2 regions of the Bacillus sp. NP247 genome follow, and region 2 is predicted to be linked to the other one. Evidence: a T-box and tRNA genes for the amino acid it is inferred to sense, from the RefSeq annotation. Region 2 holds a T-box; the other holds one or more tRNA genes.

Region 1 (10,008 bases), 700 kb from region 2:
CATGAACTTTGTCATTATCACTTACATATCACAGGAAAAGGGTATAAGCACCGAGATAGAGATTTTCGTGAGTTATTAGAGAAAGTAGGTGCACCACGTTTTTGTAAACGAATGATTAGTGAGGAGGAAACAAAAGTTTATACGTATGAATGTATGGGTTGTTCGTTTCAATATGTAAGAAGACGTCAAATAAATACACAAAGATATGTATGTGGAAAGTGCAAAGGACAACTAAAACTGGTAGTGAAAACATCTTGACAGTGAAAACGCAATCCAGTATATTATAAACATGTCCCGTTTGCGCAAGACGTTGTGAAAAAACTTCTTGACTTACGATGACAATTTTTATAAGATACAAATTGTCTTCATTATTCCGCAGTAGCTCAGTGGTAGAGCTATCGGCTGTTAACCGATCGGTCGTAGGTTCGAGTCCTACCTGCGGAGCCATATACAGAGAAGTACCCAAGTGGCTCAAGGGGCTCCCCTGCTAAGGGAGTAGATCGCTAACGCGGTGCGAGGGTTCGAATCCCTTCTTCTCTGCCATATATATTGGCCCGTTGGTCAAGTGGTTAAGACACCGCCCTTTCACGGCGGTAACACGGGTTCGAATCCCGTACGGGTCACCACTTCGGAGGATTAGCTCAGCTGGGAGAGCACCTGCCTTACAAGCAGGGGGTCGGCGGTTCGATCCCGTCATCCTCCACCATATAAATTATATAAATAATATTATCGCGGGGTGGAGCAGTACGGTAGCTCGTCGGGCTCATAACCCGAAGGTCGCAGGTTCAAATCCTGTCCCCGCAACCAAATGGTCCCGTGGTGTAGTGGTTAACATGCCTGCCTGTCACGCAGGAGATCGCCGGTTCGACCCCGGTCGGGACCGCCATTTTAACTTCTGCTATAGGGCAGTTGTTTTTTATTGGACATTATGGTACAATAACATTTGTCTTTGAAAAGAAGATAACTATTTCGATGGGCTATAGCCAAGCGGTAAGGCAACGGACTTTGACTCCGTCATGCGCTGGTTCGAATCCAGCTAGCCCAGCCATTTACGAGCCATTAGCTCAGTTGGTAGAGCATCTGACTTTTAATCAGAGGGTCGAAGGTTCGAATCCTTCATGGCTCACTTTTGTTTTTTTCGCGCGGTCGTGGCGGAACGGCAGACGCGCTAGGTTGAGGGCCTAGTGGGGGAAACCCCGTGGAGGTTCAAGTCCTCTCGGCCGCATCAAAAAATCTTTTAAAAAAGTACTTGCATTTGAAAATGTAGTATGATAAGATAATTGAGTCGCTAAAATACAACGACGAAAAAACATCATGAATAAGCGCCCGTAGCTCAATTGGATAGAGCGTTTGACTACGGATCAAGAGGTTAGGGGTTCGACTCCTCTCGGGCGCGCCATAACGGGAAGTGGCTCAGCTTGGTAGAGCACCTGGTTTGGGACCAGGGGGTCGCAGGTTCAAATCCTGTCTTCCCGACCACGCGGGTGTAGTTTAGTGGTAAAACAAGAGCCTTCCAAGCTCTGGTCGAGAGTTCGATTCTCTTCACCCGCTTTTAGTTCTTTGAAAACTGAACGAAACAAACAACGTGAACGTCAATTTTTATTTTTAGATGCTAGACAAACTAACTTTATTGGAGAGTTTGATCCTGGCTCAGGATGAACGCTGGCGGCGTGCCTAATACATGCAAGTCGAGCGAATGGATTAAGAGCTTGCTCTTATGAAGTTAGCGGCGGACGGGTGAGTAACACGTGGGTAACCTGCCCATAAGACTGGGATAACTCCGGGAAACCGGGGCTAATACCGGATAATATTTTGAACTGCATGGTTCGAAATTGAAAGGCGGCTTCGGCTGTCACTTATGGATGGACCCGCGTCGCATTAGCTAGTTGGTGAGGTAACGGCTCACCAAGGCAACGATGCGTAGCCGACCTGAGAGGGTGATCGGCCACACTGGGACTGAGACACGGCCCAGACTCCTACGGGAGGCAGCAGTAGGGAATCTTCCGCAATGGACGAAAGTCTGACGGAGCAACGCCGCGTGAGTGATGAAGGCTTTCGGGTCGTAAAACTCTGTTGTTAGGGAAGAACAAGTGCTAGTTGAATAAGCTGGCACCTTGACGGTACCTAACCAGAAAGCCACGGCTAACTACGTGCCAGCAGCCGCGGTAATACGTAGGTGGCAAGCGTTATCCGGAATTATTGGGCGTAAAGCGCGCGCAGGTGGTTTCTTAAGTCTGATGTGAAAGCCCACGGCTCAACCGTGGAGGGTCATTGGAAACTGGGAGACTTGAGTGCAGAAGAGGAAAGTGGAATTCCATGTGTAGCGGTGAAATGCGTAGAGATATGGAGGAACACCAGTGGCGAAGGCGACTTTCTGGTCTGTAACTGACACTGAGGCGCGAAAGCGTGGGGAGCAAACAGGATTAGATACCCTGGTAGTCCACGCCGTAAACGATGAGTGCTAAGTGTTAGAGGGTTTCCGCCCTTTAGTGCTGAAGTTAACGCATTAAGCACTCCGCCTGGGGAGTACGGCCGCAAGGCTGAAACTCAAAGGAATTGACGGGGGCCCGCACAAGCGGTGGAGCATGTGGTTTAATTCGAAGCAACGCGAAGAACCTTACCAGGTCTTGACATCCTCTGAAAACTCTAGAGATAGAGCTTCTCCTTCGGGAGCAGAGTGACAGGTGGTGCATGGTTGTCGTCAGCTCGTGTCGTGAGATGTTGGGTTAAGTCCCGCAACGAGCGCAACCCTTGATCTTAGTTGCCATCATTAAGTTGGGCACTCTAAGGTGACTGCCGGTGACAAACCGGAGGAAGGTGGGGATGACGTCAAATCATCATGCCCCTTATGACCTGGGCTACACACGTGCTACAATGGACGGTACAAAGAGCTGCAAGACCGCGAGGTGGAGCTAATCTCATAAAACCGTTCTCAGTTCGGATTGTAGGCTGCAACTCGCCTACATGAAGCTGGAATCGCTAGTAATCGCGGATCAGCATGCCGCGGTGAATACGTTCCCGGGCCTTGTACACACCGCCCGTCACACCACGAGAGTTTGTAACACCCGAAGTCGGTGGGGTAACCTTTATGGAGCCAGCCGCCTAAGGTGGGACAGATGATTGGGGTGAAGTCGTAACAAGGTAGCCGTATCGGAAGGTGCGGCTGGATCACCTCCTTTCTATGGAGAATTGATGAACGCAGTTCATCAATAAACGTTGACTTGTTTCGTTTCGTTCAGTTTTGAGAGAACTATCTCTCAAGTTTAAATGTATGTTCTTTGAAAACTAGATAACAGTGTAGCTCATATTTTTTTAATTTTAGTTTGGTTAAGTTAGAAAGGGCGCACGGTGGATGCCTTGACATTAGGAGTCGATGAAGGACGGGACTAACGCCGATATGCTTCGGGGAGCTGTAAGTAAGCTTTGATCCGAAGATTTCCGAATGGGGAAACCCACTATACGTAATGGTATGGTATCCTTACCTGAATACATAGGGTATGGAAGACAGACCCAGGGAACTGAAACATCTAAGTACCTGGAGGAAGAGAAAGCAAATGCGATTTCCTGAGTAGCGGCGAGCGAAACGGAATCTAGCCCAAACCAAGAGGCTTGCCTCTTGGGGTTGTAGGACATTCTATACGGAGTTACAAAGGAACGAGGTAGACGAAGCGACCTGGAAAGGTCCGTCACAGAGGGTAACAACCCCGTAGTCGAAACTTCGTTCTCTCTTGAATGTATCCTGAGTACGGCGGAACACGTGAAATTCCGTCGGAATCTGGGAGGACCATCTCCCAAGGCTAAATACTCCCTAGTGATCGATAGTGAACCAGTACCGTGAGGGAAAGGTGAAAAGCACCCCGGAAGGGGAGTGAAAGAGATCCTGAAACCGTGTGCCTACAAATAGTCAGAGCCCGTTAATGGGTGATGGCGTGCCTTTTGTAGAATGAACCGGCGAGTTACGATCCCGTGCGAGGTTAAGCTGAAGAGGCGGAGCCGCAGCGAAAGCGAGTCTGAATAGGGCGTTTAGTACGTGGTCGTAGACCCGAAACCAGGTGATCTACCCATGTCCAGGGTGAAGTTCAGGTAACACTGAATGGAGGCCCGAACCCACGCACGTTGAAAAGTGCGGGGATGAGGTGTGGGTAGCGGAGAAATTCCAATCGAACCTGGAGATAGCTGGTTCTCCCCGAAATAGCTTTAGGGCTAGCCTTAAGTGTAAGAGTCTTGGAGGTAGAGCACTGATTGAACTAGGGGTCCTCATCGGATTACCGAATTCAGTCAAACTCCGAATGCCAATGACTTATCCTTAGGAGTCAGACTGCGAGTGATAAGATCCGTAGTCAAGAGGGAAACAGCCCAGATCGCCAGCTAAGGTCCCAAAGTGTGTATTAAGTGGAAAAGGATGTGGAGTTGCTTAGACAACTAGGATGTTGGCTCAGAAGCAGCCACCATTTAAAGAGTGCGTAATAGCTCACTAGTCGAGTGACTCTGCGCCGAAAATGTACCGGGGCTAAATACACCACCGAAGCTGCGAATTGATACCAATGGTATCAGTGGTAGGGGAGCGTTCTAAGTGCAGTGAAGTCAGACCGGAAGGACTGGTGGAGCGCTTAGAAGTGAGAATGCCGGTATGAGTAGCGAAAGACGGGTGAGAATCCCGTCCACCGAATGCCTAAGGTTTCCTGAGGAAGGCTCGTCCGCTCAGGGTTAGTCAGGACCTAAGCCGAGGCCGACAGGCGTAGGCGATGGACAACAGGTTGATATTCCTGTACCACCTCTTTATCGTTTGAGCAATGGAGGGACGCAGAAGGATAGAAGAAGCGTGCGATTGGTTGTGCACGTCCAAGCAGTTAGGCTGATAAGTAGGCAAATCCGCTTATCGTGAAGGCTGAGCTGTGATGGGGAAGCTCCTTATGGAGCGAAGTCTTTGATTCCCCGCTGCCAAGAAAAGCTTCTAGCGAGATAAAAGGTGCCTGTACCGCAAACCGACACAGGTAGGCGAGGAGAGAATCCTAAGGTGTGCGAGAGAACTCTGGTTAAGGAACTCGGCAAAATGACCCCGTAACTTCGGGAGAAGGGGTGCTTTCTTAACGGAAAGCCGCAGTGAATAGGCCCAAGCGACTGTTTAGCAAAAACACAGGTCTCTGCGAAGCCGTAAGGCGAAGTATAGGGGCTGACACCTGCCCGGTGCTGGAAGGTTAAGGAGAGGGGTTAGCGTAAGCGAAGCTCTGAACTGAAGCCCCAGTAAACGGCGGCCGTAACTATAACGGTCCTAAGGTAGCGAAATTCCTTGTCGGGTAAGTTCCGACCCGCACGAAAGGTGTAACGATTTGGGCACTGTCTCAACCAGAGACTCGGTGAAATTATAGTACCTGTGAAGATGCAGGTTACCCGCGACAGGACGGAAAGACCCCGTGGAGCTTTACTGTAGCCTGATATTGAATTTTGGTACAGTTTGTACAGGATAGGCGGGAGCCATTGAAACCGGAGCGCTAGCTTCGGTGGAGGCGCTGGTGGGATACCGCCCTGACTGTATTGAAATTCTAACCTACGGGTCTTATCGACCCGGGAGACAGTGTCAGGTGGGCAGTTTGACTGGGGCGGTCGCCTCCTAAAGTGTAACGGAGGCGCCCAAAGGTTCCCTCAGAATGGTTGGAAATCATTCGTAGAGTGCAAAGGCATAAGGGAGCTTGACTGCGAGACCTACAAGTCGAGCAGGGACGAAAGTCGGGCTTAGTGATCCGGTGGTTCCGCATGGAAGGGCCATCGCTCAACGGATAAAAGCTACCCCGGGGATAACAGGCTTATCTCCCCCAAGAGTCCACATCGACGGGGAGGTTTGGCACCTCGATGTCGGCTCATCGCATCCTGGGGCTGTAGTCGGTCCCAAGGGTTGGGCTGTTCGCCCATTAAAGCGGTACGCGAGCTGGGTTCAGAACGTCGTGAGACAGTTCGGTCCCTATCCGTCGTGGGCGTAGGAAATTTGAGAGGAGCTGTCCTTAGTACGAGAGGACCGGGATGGACGCACCGCTGGTGTACCAGTTGTTCTGCCAAGGGCATAGCTGGGTAGCTATGTGCGGAAGGGATAAGTGCTGAAAGCATCTAAGCATGAAGCCCCCCTCAAGATGAGATTTCCCATAGCGTAAGCTAGTAAGATCCCTGAAAGATGATCAGGTTGATAGGTTCGAGGTGGAAGCATGGTGACATGTGGAGCTGACGAATACTAATAGATCGAGGACTTAACCATATAATATGAAGCAAATGTTATCTAGTTTTGAAGGAATATACCTTCAATAGTTTGGTGATGATGGCAGAGAGGTCACACCCGTTCCCATACCGAACACGGAAGTTAAGCTCTCTAGCGCCGATGGTAGTTGGGACCTTGTCCCTGTGAGAGTAGGACGTCGCCAAGCTATTTATATCATCGCGGGGTGGAGCAGTACGGTAGCTCGTCGGGCTCATAACCCGAAGGTCGCAGGTTCAAATCCTGTCCCCGCAACCAAATGGTCCCGTGGTGTAGTGGTTAACATGCCTGCCTGTCACGCAGGAGATCGCCGGTTCGACCCCGGTCGGGACCGCCATTTTATATAAAGAAAAGAACGAAACAAGTTGTTTCGTATTTTTTTATTTGTTTTAACAAAAAACTAATAAAGACAGTCAAACTATCCTTAGGAAAACTCCTAAGGACTTTTTTATATATTTAAAACCTGTATAATAAAGAGCAGAGAACTTTGTGAGTAAAGTAGGTGAAGTCTGTGAGTAAATATGAAATAACAACAAAATCTTCCGAAGAAACCCAGCGATTATCAGAAAAATTAGGGGGACTTGTAAAGGTACAAGATGTAATTATTTTAGAAGGTGATCTTGGAGCTGGCAAGACGACTTTTACAAAAGGACTAGCAAAAGGTCTTGGAGTGAAAAGAGTCGTAAATAGTCCTACCTTCAATATTATTAAAGAATATAAAGGAAGATTACCGCTATATCATATGGATGTGTATCGTTTAGCGGAAAGTGAAGAAGATTTAGGATTTGATGAGTATTTCTATGGTGAAGGGATTACAGTAGTAGAATGGGCTCATTTAATAGAAGCATATTTACCGAATGAGAAGTTGCAAATTAGTTTATTCCATGCTGGAGATGATACAAGGAAAATTGTACTCGAGCCAATTGGAGATCGCTATACTAGATTATGTGAGGAGCTATTACAAGATGAAAGTACTAGCAATTGATACTTCAAATTACGTAATGGGTGTATCCCTTATTGAGGAAGGGAACGTGATTGGGGAAATCATTACAAATTTAACAAAAAACCATTCTGTACGTCTTATGCCAGCTGTAGAGAAACTGTTAAAAGAATGCGGTGTAAAACCGAAAGAATTGACTAAAATTGTTGTAGCAGCTGGACCAGGATCATATACAGGTGTTCGTATAGGTGTGACAGCTGCAAAAACATTAGCTTGGTCACTTCAAATACCAATTGTAGGTGTATCAAGTTTAGAAGTGGTGGCTGCAAATGGTACTAATTTTAATGGACTAATTTGTCCTTTATTTGATGGCCGACGTGGTCAAATTTATACGGGGTTATATACATATGAAGGAGAGCATATAACTTCAATAGAAGAAGACCGAATTATTCTTATTGTTGACTGGTTGCAAATGTTAAAAGATAAAGAACAGCCTGTTTTATTTATTGGTAACGATGTTAAATTGCATAAAGAAACAATTGTAGAATATTTAGGTGATCAAGCTGTATTTGCTCCGTTCACTAAGAATAACCCAAGACCAAGTGAATTAGCATTTTTAGGATTACAAAAAGAAGAACAAGACGTGCATACGTTTGTTCCTAGCTATCTTCGTTTAGCTGAAGCTGAAACAAAATGGTTAGAAAGTCAAAAACAATAGGGGCCTACAGAAGATGGATATGATATTTAGAAAGATGGCACTCAATGATATTGCTCAAATTGTAGCTATTGAAGAAGCATCTTTTTCAACCCCTTGGACTGCAGATGCCTTTCACCGTGAATTAGAGGTGAATGAACATGCACATTATGTCGTGCTAGAAAAAGATGGTCTCGTAATTGGATATTGTGGATTGTGGATAATTCTTGATGAATCACATGTAACAAATATAGCTATCCTGCCAGAATACAGAGGTCAAAAGCTAGGGGATGCCTTATTGAAAGAAGTCATTTCCGATGCGAAAGGGTTAGGAGTAAAAACAATGACACTTGAAGTACGCGTGTCAAATGAAGTAGCAAAGCAGTTATACAGAAAATACGGATTTCAAAATGGTGGGATTCGTAAACGATACTATGCAGACAATCAGGAAGATGGTCTTGTAATGTGGGTGAATATATAATGGAAAAAAATACGATTATACTTGGTATTGAAACAAGCTGTGATGAAACAGCTGTAGCGGTTGTTAAAAATGGAACGGAAATCATTGCGAATGTCGTTGCATCACAAATTGAAAGTCATAAGCGTTTTGGCGGAGTTGTACCAGAGATTGCATCCCGTCATCATGTAGAAGAAATCACAGTTGTGTTAGAAGAAGCTTTAAAAGAAGCGAATATCACTTTTGATGATATTGATGCAATTGCTGTAACAGAAGGACCAGGTTTAGTTGGAGCACTTTTAATAGGTGTAAATGCAGCGAAAGCTGTGGCTTTTGCTCATGATATCCCTCTAGTTGGTGTTCATCATATTGCTGGTCATATTTATGCGAACCGTTTAGTAAAAGAAGTACAATTCCCGTTACTATCGCTAGTTGTATCCGGTGGGCATACGGAGCTTGTTTATATGAAAGAACATGGTTCATTTGAAGTGATTGGTGAAACGCGAGATGATGCTGCAGGAGAAGCTTACGATAAAGTAGCTCGTACATTATCAATGCCTTATCCAGGTGGTCCTCATATCGATCGTCTTGCGCATGAAGGAAAACCAACAATTGATTTGCCTCGTGCATGGTTAGAACCTGATTCGTATGATTTCAGCTTTAGTGGATTGAAATCAGCAGTTATCAACACTGTGCATAACGCAAAACAACGCGGTATAGAAATTGCACCAGAAGATTTAGCAGCAAGTTTCCAAGAAAGTGTAATAGATGTACTTGTAACGAAAGCGTCTCGTGCAGCAGAAGCTTATAATGTAAAACAAGTGCTTCTTGCTGGTGGAGTAGCTGCTAATAAAGGGCTTCGTGCACGTTTAGAAGTAGAATTTGCACAAAAAGAAAATATAGAGCTAATTATTCCTCCGCTATCTTTATGCACAGATAATGCAGCGATGATTGCAGCTGCAGGTACAATTGCATACGAACAAGGAAAACGCGCTACATTAGCTTTAAATGCAAACCCAGGATTAGATATTGAAGCATAGTTATACACAAAATTAACCACAGCTTGTGGATAAAACCTATATTATCTGTTGATAATATAGGTTTTTTTGTGTGCATAAAATGTGTATAACTTTTCGTTCAGTTGTGGATAATGTGGAAAAGTTATTTGGGAGTTTATATTACAAAGGTGGATATGTGTATAACGTTGTGGATAACGCAGATGAAGTCTGACCTTTGAAGAAATTCTTTTTTGGGAAATAAAAAAACAAGGAGATGTCCAAAAAACATTTTGAAACATCCGCCTCTTATTATATAAGGTGCTACTATTGTCAATCCTTGTCGAATTGTTTATATAATTTCATTTATTATGGTATTGATTCCGAATTAGAAAATAAAAAGGAGGTCATCTCGTCAAAAAGCCCGACTTATGAGACATCCTCCTCTTTTAAATTCTCTTATATATGCATTTCTTCCCATTCTGCCATACAAGCTTCAAGCTGTTCTTGTAGTGTTTGTTTTTTAGTTGTAATTTCACTAGCCTTTTCATAATCTGCATATATTTCTGGTAAGCAAAGCTGGTCCTCTAACGTAGCAATTTCTTCTTCTAAGCTTACGATGTTTTGTTCTAGTTCTTCAATTTTTCGAGTGCGTTGACGTTCTAATTGTTTACGCTC
Region 2 (10,008 bases):
CAGAAACTGCAACTATACTACAATTCCGTGAATTGATTTTAAATTCTACAGCATATGCCGCTTATGTTCATGGTAATCAAATTGAATTAACAACAAAGGAATTTGAAATTATTTATACTTTACTGCAAAATCGGGGAAAAGTATTATCAAGAAGTGATTTGCTGAATAAGGTATGGGGCTATGAACATTATGGTGATGTAAGAGTTATAGATACACATATTAAAAACTTAAGAAAAAAACTAGGGATTCCTTATATTAAAACGGTGAAAGGCATTGGCTACAAAATCGAATCGTAGCACAGACAACATCACCAAAAATATTTTCATCAAAACCTTATTATTTTGTATTCTTTTATCACTTTGTCTTTATCAAATTATTTATTTTCTAGCTTCAAACTACGATAAAGAACGTTTTGCAAAAGAAAATGGAGCGCTGTCTACAGAACAAGCGGATTCAGACAAACAAAACGACCAAAGTAAAACGAATCAAAGTAAGGCTGTTTCAGAGAGTATGATTTCCAATTTCCAACCTTCTATTATAGATTATAAAGCACTCTCTACAGCCATAAATCACCTTTTGCAGCCTAGCCAAACTGCAAAAGCAAAAGAACATACCCAAAATATTGCGGGGAAAAACAGCACTTCTGCTCCACTTACAGAAACGGAAAAGCAAGTCGCTACTAATGATGCCTTGCATAAACAAAATGCAGAAAATAACACAAATGATACACAAGATTATCCAAAATTAGCAGATGCACTGCAGCAATTAGCTCCACATATTGGTGCAACAATGCTTGCATTATCGTTACTCGGATCTTTAATTTATACAAAACTAATTGCCAAACCTTTTCAATTTATGAGCGATGCTTTAAAAGATATTATGAATCTTGATTTCTCAGATAAAAAGGCGCTGAACAAAAATACAGATCAAACAGATTTTAATTTGCAAGTAGCTGCTTCACAAGTACCAAATATTGTGAAGAATTTACATGAAAGCAATCAAGATTTAAGAAATGAGCTCAAGAAGGAACAACAGTTAGAACAATCTCGTAAAGAATTTATGTCTATGGTATCCCATGAATTAAAAACACCAATCGCGGCAGTTATGGGACAACTCGATGGCATGATTCACGGAATTGGTGCTTATAAAGATAGAGATAAATATTTAAAGCGCTCCTATGAGATGATGCAAGATATTAACATATTAACGGAAAAGATGTCAGAATTATCCAAAATACAAAACCCTCAATTTAAACCGAATTTAGAAGTTATTTCATTAACTACTATTATTGAGGATGTTATGAAAAAAGTAGATTACTTTGTATCTGTAAAGCAATTAAATGTTCAATCTAACATTAAGCAAGATGTACAAATCTTAGCTGATCCTACATTTATTCAAACTGCTATTTTTAACATTATTTCAAATGCAATTCATTATACAATTGACCATCAGCATGTCTATATAAAGCTTTATGAAAAGCCAAACGGTTATGCATTAGAAGTATTAAATACAGGTTCACAAATTGATGAGGATAAACTTGCCCATTTATTTGAGCCATTCTATCGTGCAAACCCTGGCAAACACGGATTAGTACAAGGTAGTGGCCTTGGGCTATATATTGTAAAACAAATATTAGATAAACATCAGTTTCCTTATGGGATACAAAACACACCTCAAGGTGTAAAATGTTCTATTGTATTCCCAAAAGCAATGTAAAAAACCTACTACAATTTCATACCCCAAATTCATACTTCGTATGAATGGCGGAATTTTGTAGAGTCTCTTACTCTGTTTCGTTCGCCCGTTATCCTTATTAGGATAACGGGCGTTTTTTATTATTTTTAAGGAGGATTTTTATGGAGAAATTTAAGTATTCATTACTCGTTTTACTCGGAGCTTGTAGCTACGGCGTACTTTCAACTATTTTCAAACTCGGATTCATTGACGGATTTTCAGCACATCAACTATTAGGAGGGCAATATGTCTTCGGATGGATTGGACTACTTCTACTCGTTCTTTTCTTTTCACGCCATAAAGTAACAAAAAAGCAATTCCTTTCATTACTAACAGTCGGAACAACGATGAGTATGACTGGGATTTTCTACGCTATTTCTGTAGAAGAACTACCGGCATCTATCGCTGTCGTCTTACTATTCCAGTTCACGTGGATTGGTGTCGTTATCGAAGCAATTGCAAATCGAACATTTCCAAGCCGTGAGAAAGTTATATCTATTATTATTTTATTTACTGGTACATTGTTTGCTGGTGGTGTCTTTGACGGACTCGGACAAAGTTTTTCCACGAAAGGTATTATCTTTGGACTATTAGCTGCTGTCTCTTTTTCATTCTATGTTTTTGCAAGTGGGCGCGTTGCTACAGATGTTCCGCCTTATACAAAAAGCTTTCTCATGACAACAAGCGCTACTCTTATCGTATGCCTATTCTTCCCGCCAACTTTTTTAACAGACGGTGCCCTGCATGCCGGTCTATGGAAATATGCTTTCTTCCTCGGATTATTCGGCGTTGTTGTACCTGTCATTTGTTTTTCAATCGGTGTTCCGAAAGTTGGAATAGGACTTGGCACTATTTTAGGTGCAGCTGAATTACCAACGGCTATTATCGCTTCTATTACACTTGTTCATGAAGTTGTATCGCTAATGCAGTGGATTGGGATTGTAGTTATATTACTTGGTATTTTCACACCACAACTACTTACTGCTAGGAAAGAAAAAAAACATAATCGTGTGCATAGTGCGTGAAAACATAAATTGCGTATAAATGTAAATGAAGTTAAAATACGGTATGCATTTAAATCGATTCGGAGGTATAAATGACTATTTTAAGCATCATGTTTTTTGTTATTATGTGTATCTTCTTCCTAATAAGATATATGAAAGAAAAGAAGTTTTACGATTTGCTTCTCATTCCTATTTGCATATATGCAGGAGCAGTGAAAACTCCATTAGTAGAGTACCTAAACTTTAATACTACCTTCAAAATAACATATGATATTGCAGCTATTATTCTCGTAATCCTTGCTGTACTTTTCTTTTTAAAAGATAAGAAAGAAAATCCTACTGCATAACAAAAGACCTTTCATCATTTGAAAGGTCTTTTTCTCTATCTCACTTTACCGCTCCATATAGCTTCTCTATCTCATGCTCAATTTGTTTTATATCGATTCGTTCAAATAATGGCTGCACGCTATCAATTCTATTCGGCAACGTATTTTGAGGTTCCCAATTTCGTTTAACAATCGACAATGTGTTCCGAACTCTTTCACTTGAAAATGGTAGAAACGGTTCAAGGAGATTTGCAAAATTAGCGATAAGATAAACACAATTACAAATTGTTTCCTCACATGAAACTGGGTCCTCTTCTCTTTGTTTCCAAGGTTGCTTTTCATCAAAATATTTATTTGCAAAACGTACTGCATCAAATATTGTCTCTAACGCCACTTTAAATTTAGTTTGCTCAATCGATTTCCCTACATTTATATATAATCCTTCTACTTTATCTTTCAGCTCTACATTAATAGTGCCTTTCGGTACAATGCCATCATAATATTTTTCAATAAACTTTAATGTCCGATTCACAAAATTCCCGTATGCGCCTAATAGTTCACTATTATGACTGTAAATGAATTCACGCCATGAAAAATCAGTATCACGATTTTCTGGTGCATTTACTGTTAAAAAGTAACGAATAGAATCTGGATTATAGCGTTCCAATATATCAGGTACCCATACTGCCCAGTTTTTACTTGTCGATAACTTTCTTTTTTCTACTGTTAAATACTCATTCGAAACGATATGACGCGGGATCGCTTCTTCTCCTATTCCAAGTAATACCGCTGGCCAAATAATTGAATGAAACGGAATATTATCCTTACCATGTACATAATACGTTTTCGCATCTCTATCCCAAAACTCTTGATCCGCTTTCTCTGCTTCTTCAGCCCAGTGTTTACTCGCTGAATAATACCCTGTCACCGCTTCAATCCATACGTAAATTTTCTTATCTTCATATCCTTCCAAAGGAATTGGTACCCCAATTGGTAAATCACGTGATACTGCCCTATCTTGTAATCCTTCCTTTAAATATCTCTCTGTTAATTGAATTGCATTGTCGCGCCATGCCCCTTTCTGCTTTGCAATTTCTACAGCCGCTTTAATTTGTTGTTGAAATTTATGCAATGCAAAATAGAAATGCTCTGTTTCCTGTACTGATGGCGTACTACCGCATAACTTGCATTTCTTTTCTAACAAATCGAGTGGATCTAAAATAGCGGAACAAGCATCACATTGATCGCCCCTCGCTGCTTCATGGCAATGCGGACATATACCTTCTACATATCGATCCGGTAAAAATTGCGTACACGTTTCGCAATAAGCCTGTTCAACGACTTTTTTATAAATATAACCTTCTTCTAATAGACGTAAAAAGACTTTTTGCACAGTTTCATGATGATGCTCACTATCTGTACGTGTATAGTAATCATACGTAAAACCGAGATTATGAAAACATCGCTCGAATTCTTCATGATATTGATCAGCTATTTTCTTTACTGTAACCCCTTCTTGTTTTGCTCTAATTGCAATCGGTGTTCCATTACAATCACTTCCTGAAACATACAACACATTCTCACCTTTTGCCCTGTAATAACGTGCTAAAATATCTCCTGGTAACAAACTAGCAATATGCCCAAGATGTAACGAACCATTTGCATACGGCCAAGCGCCTCCAATAAAAATACTCATCCTATATTCCTCCTTTAAAATATAAAAAGCCCCGCCCTTATCTTAAAAAAGATAAGGGCGGGGCTGTATAAACAGTCGCGGTACCACCTTATTTCGCCAATTACTCACATAATCAGCCTTAACAAGTACGGAGCTATATGCTCTTATACTGTGGTTTTGATAACGAGTACCAACTCTCGTCGCCGCCTACTATTATCATTTAATAAGTTCAGGACGAAGCTCAAAGGCCATTGTTCAAATGAATATTCTTGCTTCTTCTCAGCTACCGAAGCTCTCTGGAAAGAATGATTCCATTCTACTTTTCCTTTTCAACGCTTTTATGTATAACACGTATTTTACGACTTAATAACAGAAAAATCAAACTCCAATTCAAAAAAACAGGAAATCCCACTCATTCACCGAATAACTATATGTTCACAAAAGGAGTGATAAGATTGAATCAAAAGCAACTAAGCACGATAAATGAAAAAAGCTGGAACGCAGCTGCTTATGAAGCTTGGACAAATCGCCACGGGGCTCCAGAGGATTATGCGAAAAAGCTCATGGAAAATCCTATGCGCGAGATAGATCATTATTTACCCTACATACAATCTCCAAAAGGGAAACGTATTATTAATTTACTCGGATCAAAAGGCAACAAAGCCGTTGCTCTTGCTCTTTTAGGAGCCGATGTAACAGTTGTAGACATTTCAGCAAGTAATGCTAAATATGCAAATGAACTAGCAGAAGCTGCTGGCGTCTCTATTCAATATATCGTTTCCGATGTACTAGATTTAAATCTATCTCAATCATTTGATATCGTGTTACTGGAACTTGGCGTGCTCCATTACTTTTTAGACTTAAAGCCACTCTTTCATATAATCTCTCACTTACTAAAGCAAGATGGGACCTTTATACTACGTGACTATCATCCCGTTTATACAAAATTATTAGGAGTAGATCACCCATCCTTTCGAGCAAATGGAAATTATTTCGATGAAGAACTTATTGAAGATGACGTAGCTTATAGTACTCTCCTTACGGAATCACAGAAATACGCTTTACCGAGAACAAAAATTAGGCGCTGGACACTAGGAGAAATTATTACAGCAATGGCGGAAACAAATTTCAAAGTTGAAAAATTGATTGAGGAACACGGATCTCATCAAAAGTGGGTCTTCCCTTCTACTGTACCCGAAGGAATTGAAGAGCGTATACCCGGTCTATATACATTAATTGCGACAACATGCAAAAAAGGATCCCTTCACGGATAGGATCCTTTTTTTGCATGCTTACGCATATAAGTTGAGGTTGGAGATTACCATAATTCTGTAGAATAGGACACAAGATATTTCAACATTCGTCTCTGACTTACGTCGTCAAAAAGGGGTATGACCAACATAACGAAGAGTAATGTTACAGTTGATAGTGATAATCGTTATCAACTAATTAGAAGTATACATGATGTTATTTCTAATTACAATAGTATTTTTTATTTTTATTTAAGAATTTTTGATATATAAATGTATACATTTTAAGAACATTTACCCATACTCATCTGCCCCCTTTCCATTATCTGCTATAATTTTCATTGAACAGATTAATAACTTCGTAATAATGGATTTATTAATTCCGTTCTTAATATCCATAAATTAAGATAATAAGTTTATTAAAGGTAGGGATAACGATGAAATATGTCAGTATTCGAAAAAAACTACTCTTCACACTCTTAAGCATTTGTTCCTTATTTAGCATTGCTCTCATTATTATTCTTACATTCGCTACGAACCAAGCAAGTGAAATTGAAACATTAAAAAACGATGTATCGAAAAGAGCAACCATTTTAAAAGAACGTGGTGATTGGTTTCAAGCACAAGTTGCTGGCTTACAAGAATATTTACTATCGCATGATCAAAAAGGGTTGGATAAATTCAACCGTGAAGGAAAGAAATTAGCTGATACTAGGGAACAAGTAACAAGTGATAAAAAACTCCCTGAAGGAATGAAAGAGGCCATTTTAATGGGTGCGAAATGGCGAAGCGTCATAGATAATGAGGTTCTCCCCCTTGCGCGTGAAGGAAAATGGGACGAAGCATCCAAAATTGCTTTAGCTCAAACAGATTACGTAAATGACCTTTTAAGTCGTTTTACTAAATACGCAAATGAAGAGAATGAAAAACGTGACACATTAATTGCTGATGTTCAATCTTCATCATCTCTTATCCAATATATTATTTTCTTCTCACTCATTACATGCACATTAACATCTATTTTATTAGCATGGTGGTTCTCTGGTAAACTTGTTAAACCTATTCGACAAATTGATGCGAAATTAAAAGAATTAGCTTCTCAAGATGGCGATTTGACTGCGAGATTGCACGTAACTAGTAAAGATGAAATCGGTGATATTGCACATTCCTTTAATCAAATGCTCACCAACTTACAACGTATAATAAAGCAAGTTCAACAAACATCAACAAGCGTAAAAGAAGCTTCAGAAAATATGTTTATCGAAACGACTGCATCTATGGATACTACCGCACACATCCAAGCAACTATGAATACACTTGATCATAATATTCGTTCACAAGTGTCTAGCATCGAAGAAAGCTCAACGGCAATGGACGATATGGCAACAAGTGTTCAGCGTATTGCAGAATCTGCCTCTTCTGTTGCTGGATTGGCTGTTACGACTTCTGAAAAAGCAGATGATGGAAATAAAGTCATTGAGAAATCTATTACACAAATGCATACAATTAACGAAGCTGTTAACGCTACATCACAAGTGGTAGAGCGACTCATTACACATACAAATCATATTGATACTGCTCTTCAATCCATTTCTAACGTTGCAGAACAAACGAATCTACTTGCTTTAAACGCTTCTATTGAAGCTGCCCGCGCTGGTGAACATGGTAAAGGATTCGCTGTTGTCGCTGATGAAGTTCGTAAACTTGCGGAACAATCTCAGCTAGCTGCAACCGACATTAACCATTTACTTCATCAAATTCAAGAGGATACGAAAATAGCCAATGAAATGATGACACAAGGACAATCAGAAGCTTCACAAGGAATCACAATCATTCGTACGGCTGGCTCTTCATTCTCAGCAATTGTTAACCACGTTAATAAAGTCTCTGCACAGATGCAAGAAATGTCTGCAACTGCTGAAGAAATGGCCGCAAGTTCTGAGGAAATGAATGCCGCTTTAAATAATATCGCTTCTATTTCAAACGAAGTTGCCGCTGAAACGACACAGACAGCACATTCAGCTGGTGGCCAAGTAAGTGTAATGAAAGACATTGCTACAAAGTCATCAGAAATGAAAACTGCAGTACAAGAACTCGAAGTTCACGTTTCTCATTTCAAAACAAATGCATAATAGTAAAAAAGAGGGATTTGTTTTTTTAGCCCCTCTTTTTTACTTAAAAATATATCTTTCTCTCTCCCACTCTGTCTGCTATAATTCCTAAAGGAAATAAGAAAGCTTTATTCCAACTTTAAATTGGAATAAGGCTTTCTCTTAAATTGTTATATAAGATAATCCTAATACTCAAATTTCACAAAGGAGGTTTTTTAATCATATGAATTTTATTAGCATTCGAAAAAAATTAATGTTCATGATGGGAACGATTTGCGCTTTATTTGGCATTGCCTTAGCTTTTATTCTATTCTTCGCTATTGATCAGACTCGTAAAGCTGAAGCATTGCAAAAAGAAATTTCTCCTCTTGCAACAGAGTTAAAAGAACGTGGAGACGCTTATCAAGTACAACTTTCTGCTTTAAGAGGTTATTTACTGCAACATGATCAAGTCGAATTAGACAAGTTTCATGAAATGAGTAAACGTCTTGAGGATTCAAAAGATAAGCTTCTTTCTAATCCTAATATTTCTCAGCAAGTAAAAGATACAATGCAATTAGGTTCTACATGGAGACAATTTATTGATGATAAAGTTGTTACTCTTGCGAAAGAACAAAAATGGGAAGAAGCATTACAAGTTGCTTCTAAAGAAAATGGTACGGTTTATAAAGTTATTGGTGATTTCACAAACTATAGCAACGAACAAGCTAAGTTACGTGATCAATCCATTGAAAAAATTGACCAATCATCACTACTAATTGAATACGTTGTATTCTTATCACTTGTTATATGTATTGTCGTTGCATTTATTCTTGCATGGTGGTTCTCTGGTAAACTTGTAAAACCAATTCAGCAAATTGATACTAAACTAAAAGAGTTATCTTCCCAAGAGGGTGACCTAACAGCTCGTCTACAAGTAAATAGCAATGACGAGATCGGTGCAATTGCAACATCATTTAATAAAGTGTTAGAAAACCTACAACATATCATTAATCGTGTTCAAAAAACTTCTGTGGAAGTACAAAATGCTTCTGAAAACATGCTAGAAAAGACCAATACATCGCTTGATGCGACACTAAAAGTTCAAAGCTCGATGTCCAATTTAAATGCAAGCATTCAATCGCAAACTTCTAGTATGGAGGAAAGCTCGACTGCAATGGATGATATGGCAATGAGTGTTCAGCGTATTGCTGAATCAGCTTCTTCTGTAGCTGAACTTGCTGTAGCTACAGAAGAACATGCTAACGATGGAAGTACTGTAATCCAAAAATCCATTTCACAAATGACCACGATACATGAAGCTGTGAATGCTACATCAGAAGTAGTCGAACGTCTCATCACTCACACAAAATATATTGATACAGCTGTACAATCTATTTCTAATATCGCTGAACAAACAAATCTACTTGCATTAAATGCTTCTATTGAAGCTGCTCGTGCCGGCGAACAAGGAAAAGGATTTGCTGTCGTAGCTGATGAAGTTCGTAAACTTGCTGAACAATCAAAAACAGCGGCAAAGGATATTAACCAATTGCTGCAGCAAATTCAAAATGACACAAAAACTGCTAGCTCTATGATGTCTCAAGGTCGTTCCGAAGCATTTGAAGGTATTAACGTCATCCGTGATGCCGGCTCTTCTTTCACAACAATCGTTGGTCAAGTGAATAAAGTGTCTACTCAAATGCAAGACATATCAGCAACTGCTGAAGAAATGGCCGCAAGTGCTGAAGAAATGAATGCTTCACTTAATAACATCGCTTCAATTTCTAATGAAGTTTCAAGTGAGACTGCCGCAACAGCACAATCTGCTGGGAAGAAAGTCCTTGTTATGAATGAAATGACAAAAACTGCAAAAGAAATGAAACAAACAGTAGAAGAATTAGATCAACTCGTATCTCATTTTAAAAC

The links. A T-box is a leader RNA that pairs with one kind of tRNA and senses whether it is charged. The one in region 2 lies ahead of metG (methionine--tRNA ligase), so its partner is inferred to be a tRNA-Met.
Region 1: it encodes a tRNA-Met, which carries the amino acid that the T-box ahead of metG (methionine--tRNA ligase) is inferred to sense. The anticodon was not compared.

Annotation. Positions count from the first base shown of each region.
Region 1 covers NZ_CP076653.1:2,923,432-2,933,439, forward strand. The annotation lists gene KPL75_RS15465 (SprT family protein) at 1-258, shown strand, start outside; tRNA gene KPL75_RS15470 (tRNA-Asn) at 373-447, shown strand; tRNA gene KPL75_RS15475 (tRNA-Ser) at 453-543, shown strand; tRNA gene KPL75_RS15480 (tRNA-Glu) at 552-626, shown strand; tRNA gene KPL75_RS15485 (tRNA-Val) at 631-706, shown strand; tRNA gene KPL75_RS15490 (tRNA-Met) at 731-807, shown strand; tRNA gene KPL75_RS15495 (tRNA-Asp) at 811-886, shown strand; tRNA gene KPL75_RS15500 (tRNA-Gln) at 974-1,048, shown strand; tRNA gene KPL75_RS15505 (tRNA-Lys) at 1,054-1,126, shown strand; tRNA gene KPL75_RS15510 (tRNA-Leu) at 1,143-1,225, shown strand; tRNA gene KPL75_RS15515 (tRNA-Arg) at 1,323-1,399, shown strand; tRNA gene KPL75_RS15520 (tRNA-Pro) at 1,403-1,479, shown strand; tRNA gene KPL75_RS15525 (tRNA-Gly) at 1,481-1,551, shown strand; rRNA gene KPL75_RS15530 (16S ribosomal RNA) at 1,628-3,179, shown strand; rRNA gene KPL75_RS15535 (23S ribosomal RNA) at 3,326-6,247, shown strand; rRNA gene rrf (5S ribosomal RNA) at 6,298-6,413, shown strand; tRNA gene KPL75_RS15545 (tRNA-Met) at 6,426-6,502, shown strand; tRNA gene KPL75_RS15550 (tRNA-Asp) at 6,506-6,581, shown strand; gene tsaE (tRNA (adenosine(37)-N6)-threonylcarbamoyltransferase complex ATPase subunit type 1 TsaE) at 6,756-7,229, shown strand; gene tsaB (tRNA (adenosine(37)-N6)-threonylcarbamoyltransferase complex dimerization subunit type 1 TsaB) at 7,210-7,902, shown strand; gene rimI (ribosomal protein S18-alanine N-acetyltransferase) at 7,916-8,359, shown strand; gene tsaD (tRNA (adenosine(37)-N6)-threonylcarbamoyltransferase complex transferase subunit TsaD) at 8,359-9,375, shown strand; gene KPL75_RS15575 (ABC-F family ATP-binding cassette domain-containing protein) at 9,790-10,008, opposite strand, start outside.
Region 2 covers NZ_CP076653.1:2,224,065-2,234,072, forward strand. The annotation lists gene KPL75_RS11875 (response regulator transcription factor) at 1-296, shown strand, start outside; gene KPL75_RS11880 (sensor histidine kinase) at 274-1,716, shown strand; gene KPL75_RS11885 (EamA family transporter) at 1,857-2,759, shown strand; gene KPL75_RS11890 (hypothetical protein) at 2,831-3,085, shown strand; gene metG (methionine--tRNA ligase) at 3,126-4,760, opposite strand; T-box leader at 4,811-5,081, opposite strand; gene KPL75_RS11900 (class I SAM-dependent methyltransferase) at 5,195-6,013, shown strand; gene KPL75_RS11905 (methyl-accepting chemotaxis protein) at 6,427-8,121, shown strand; gene KPL75_RS11910 (methyl-accepting chemotaxis protein) at 8,324-10,008, shown strand, end outside.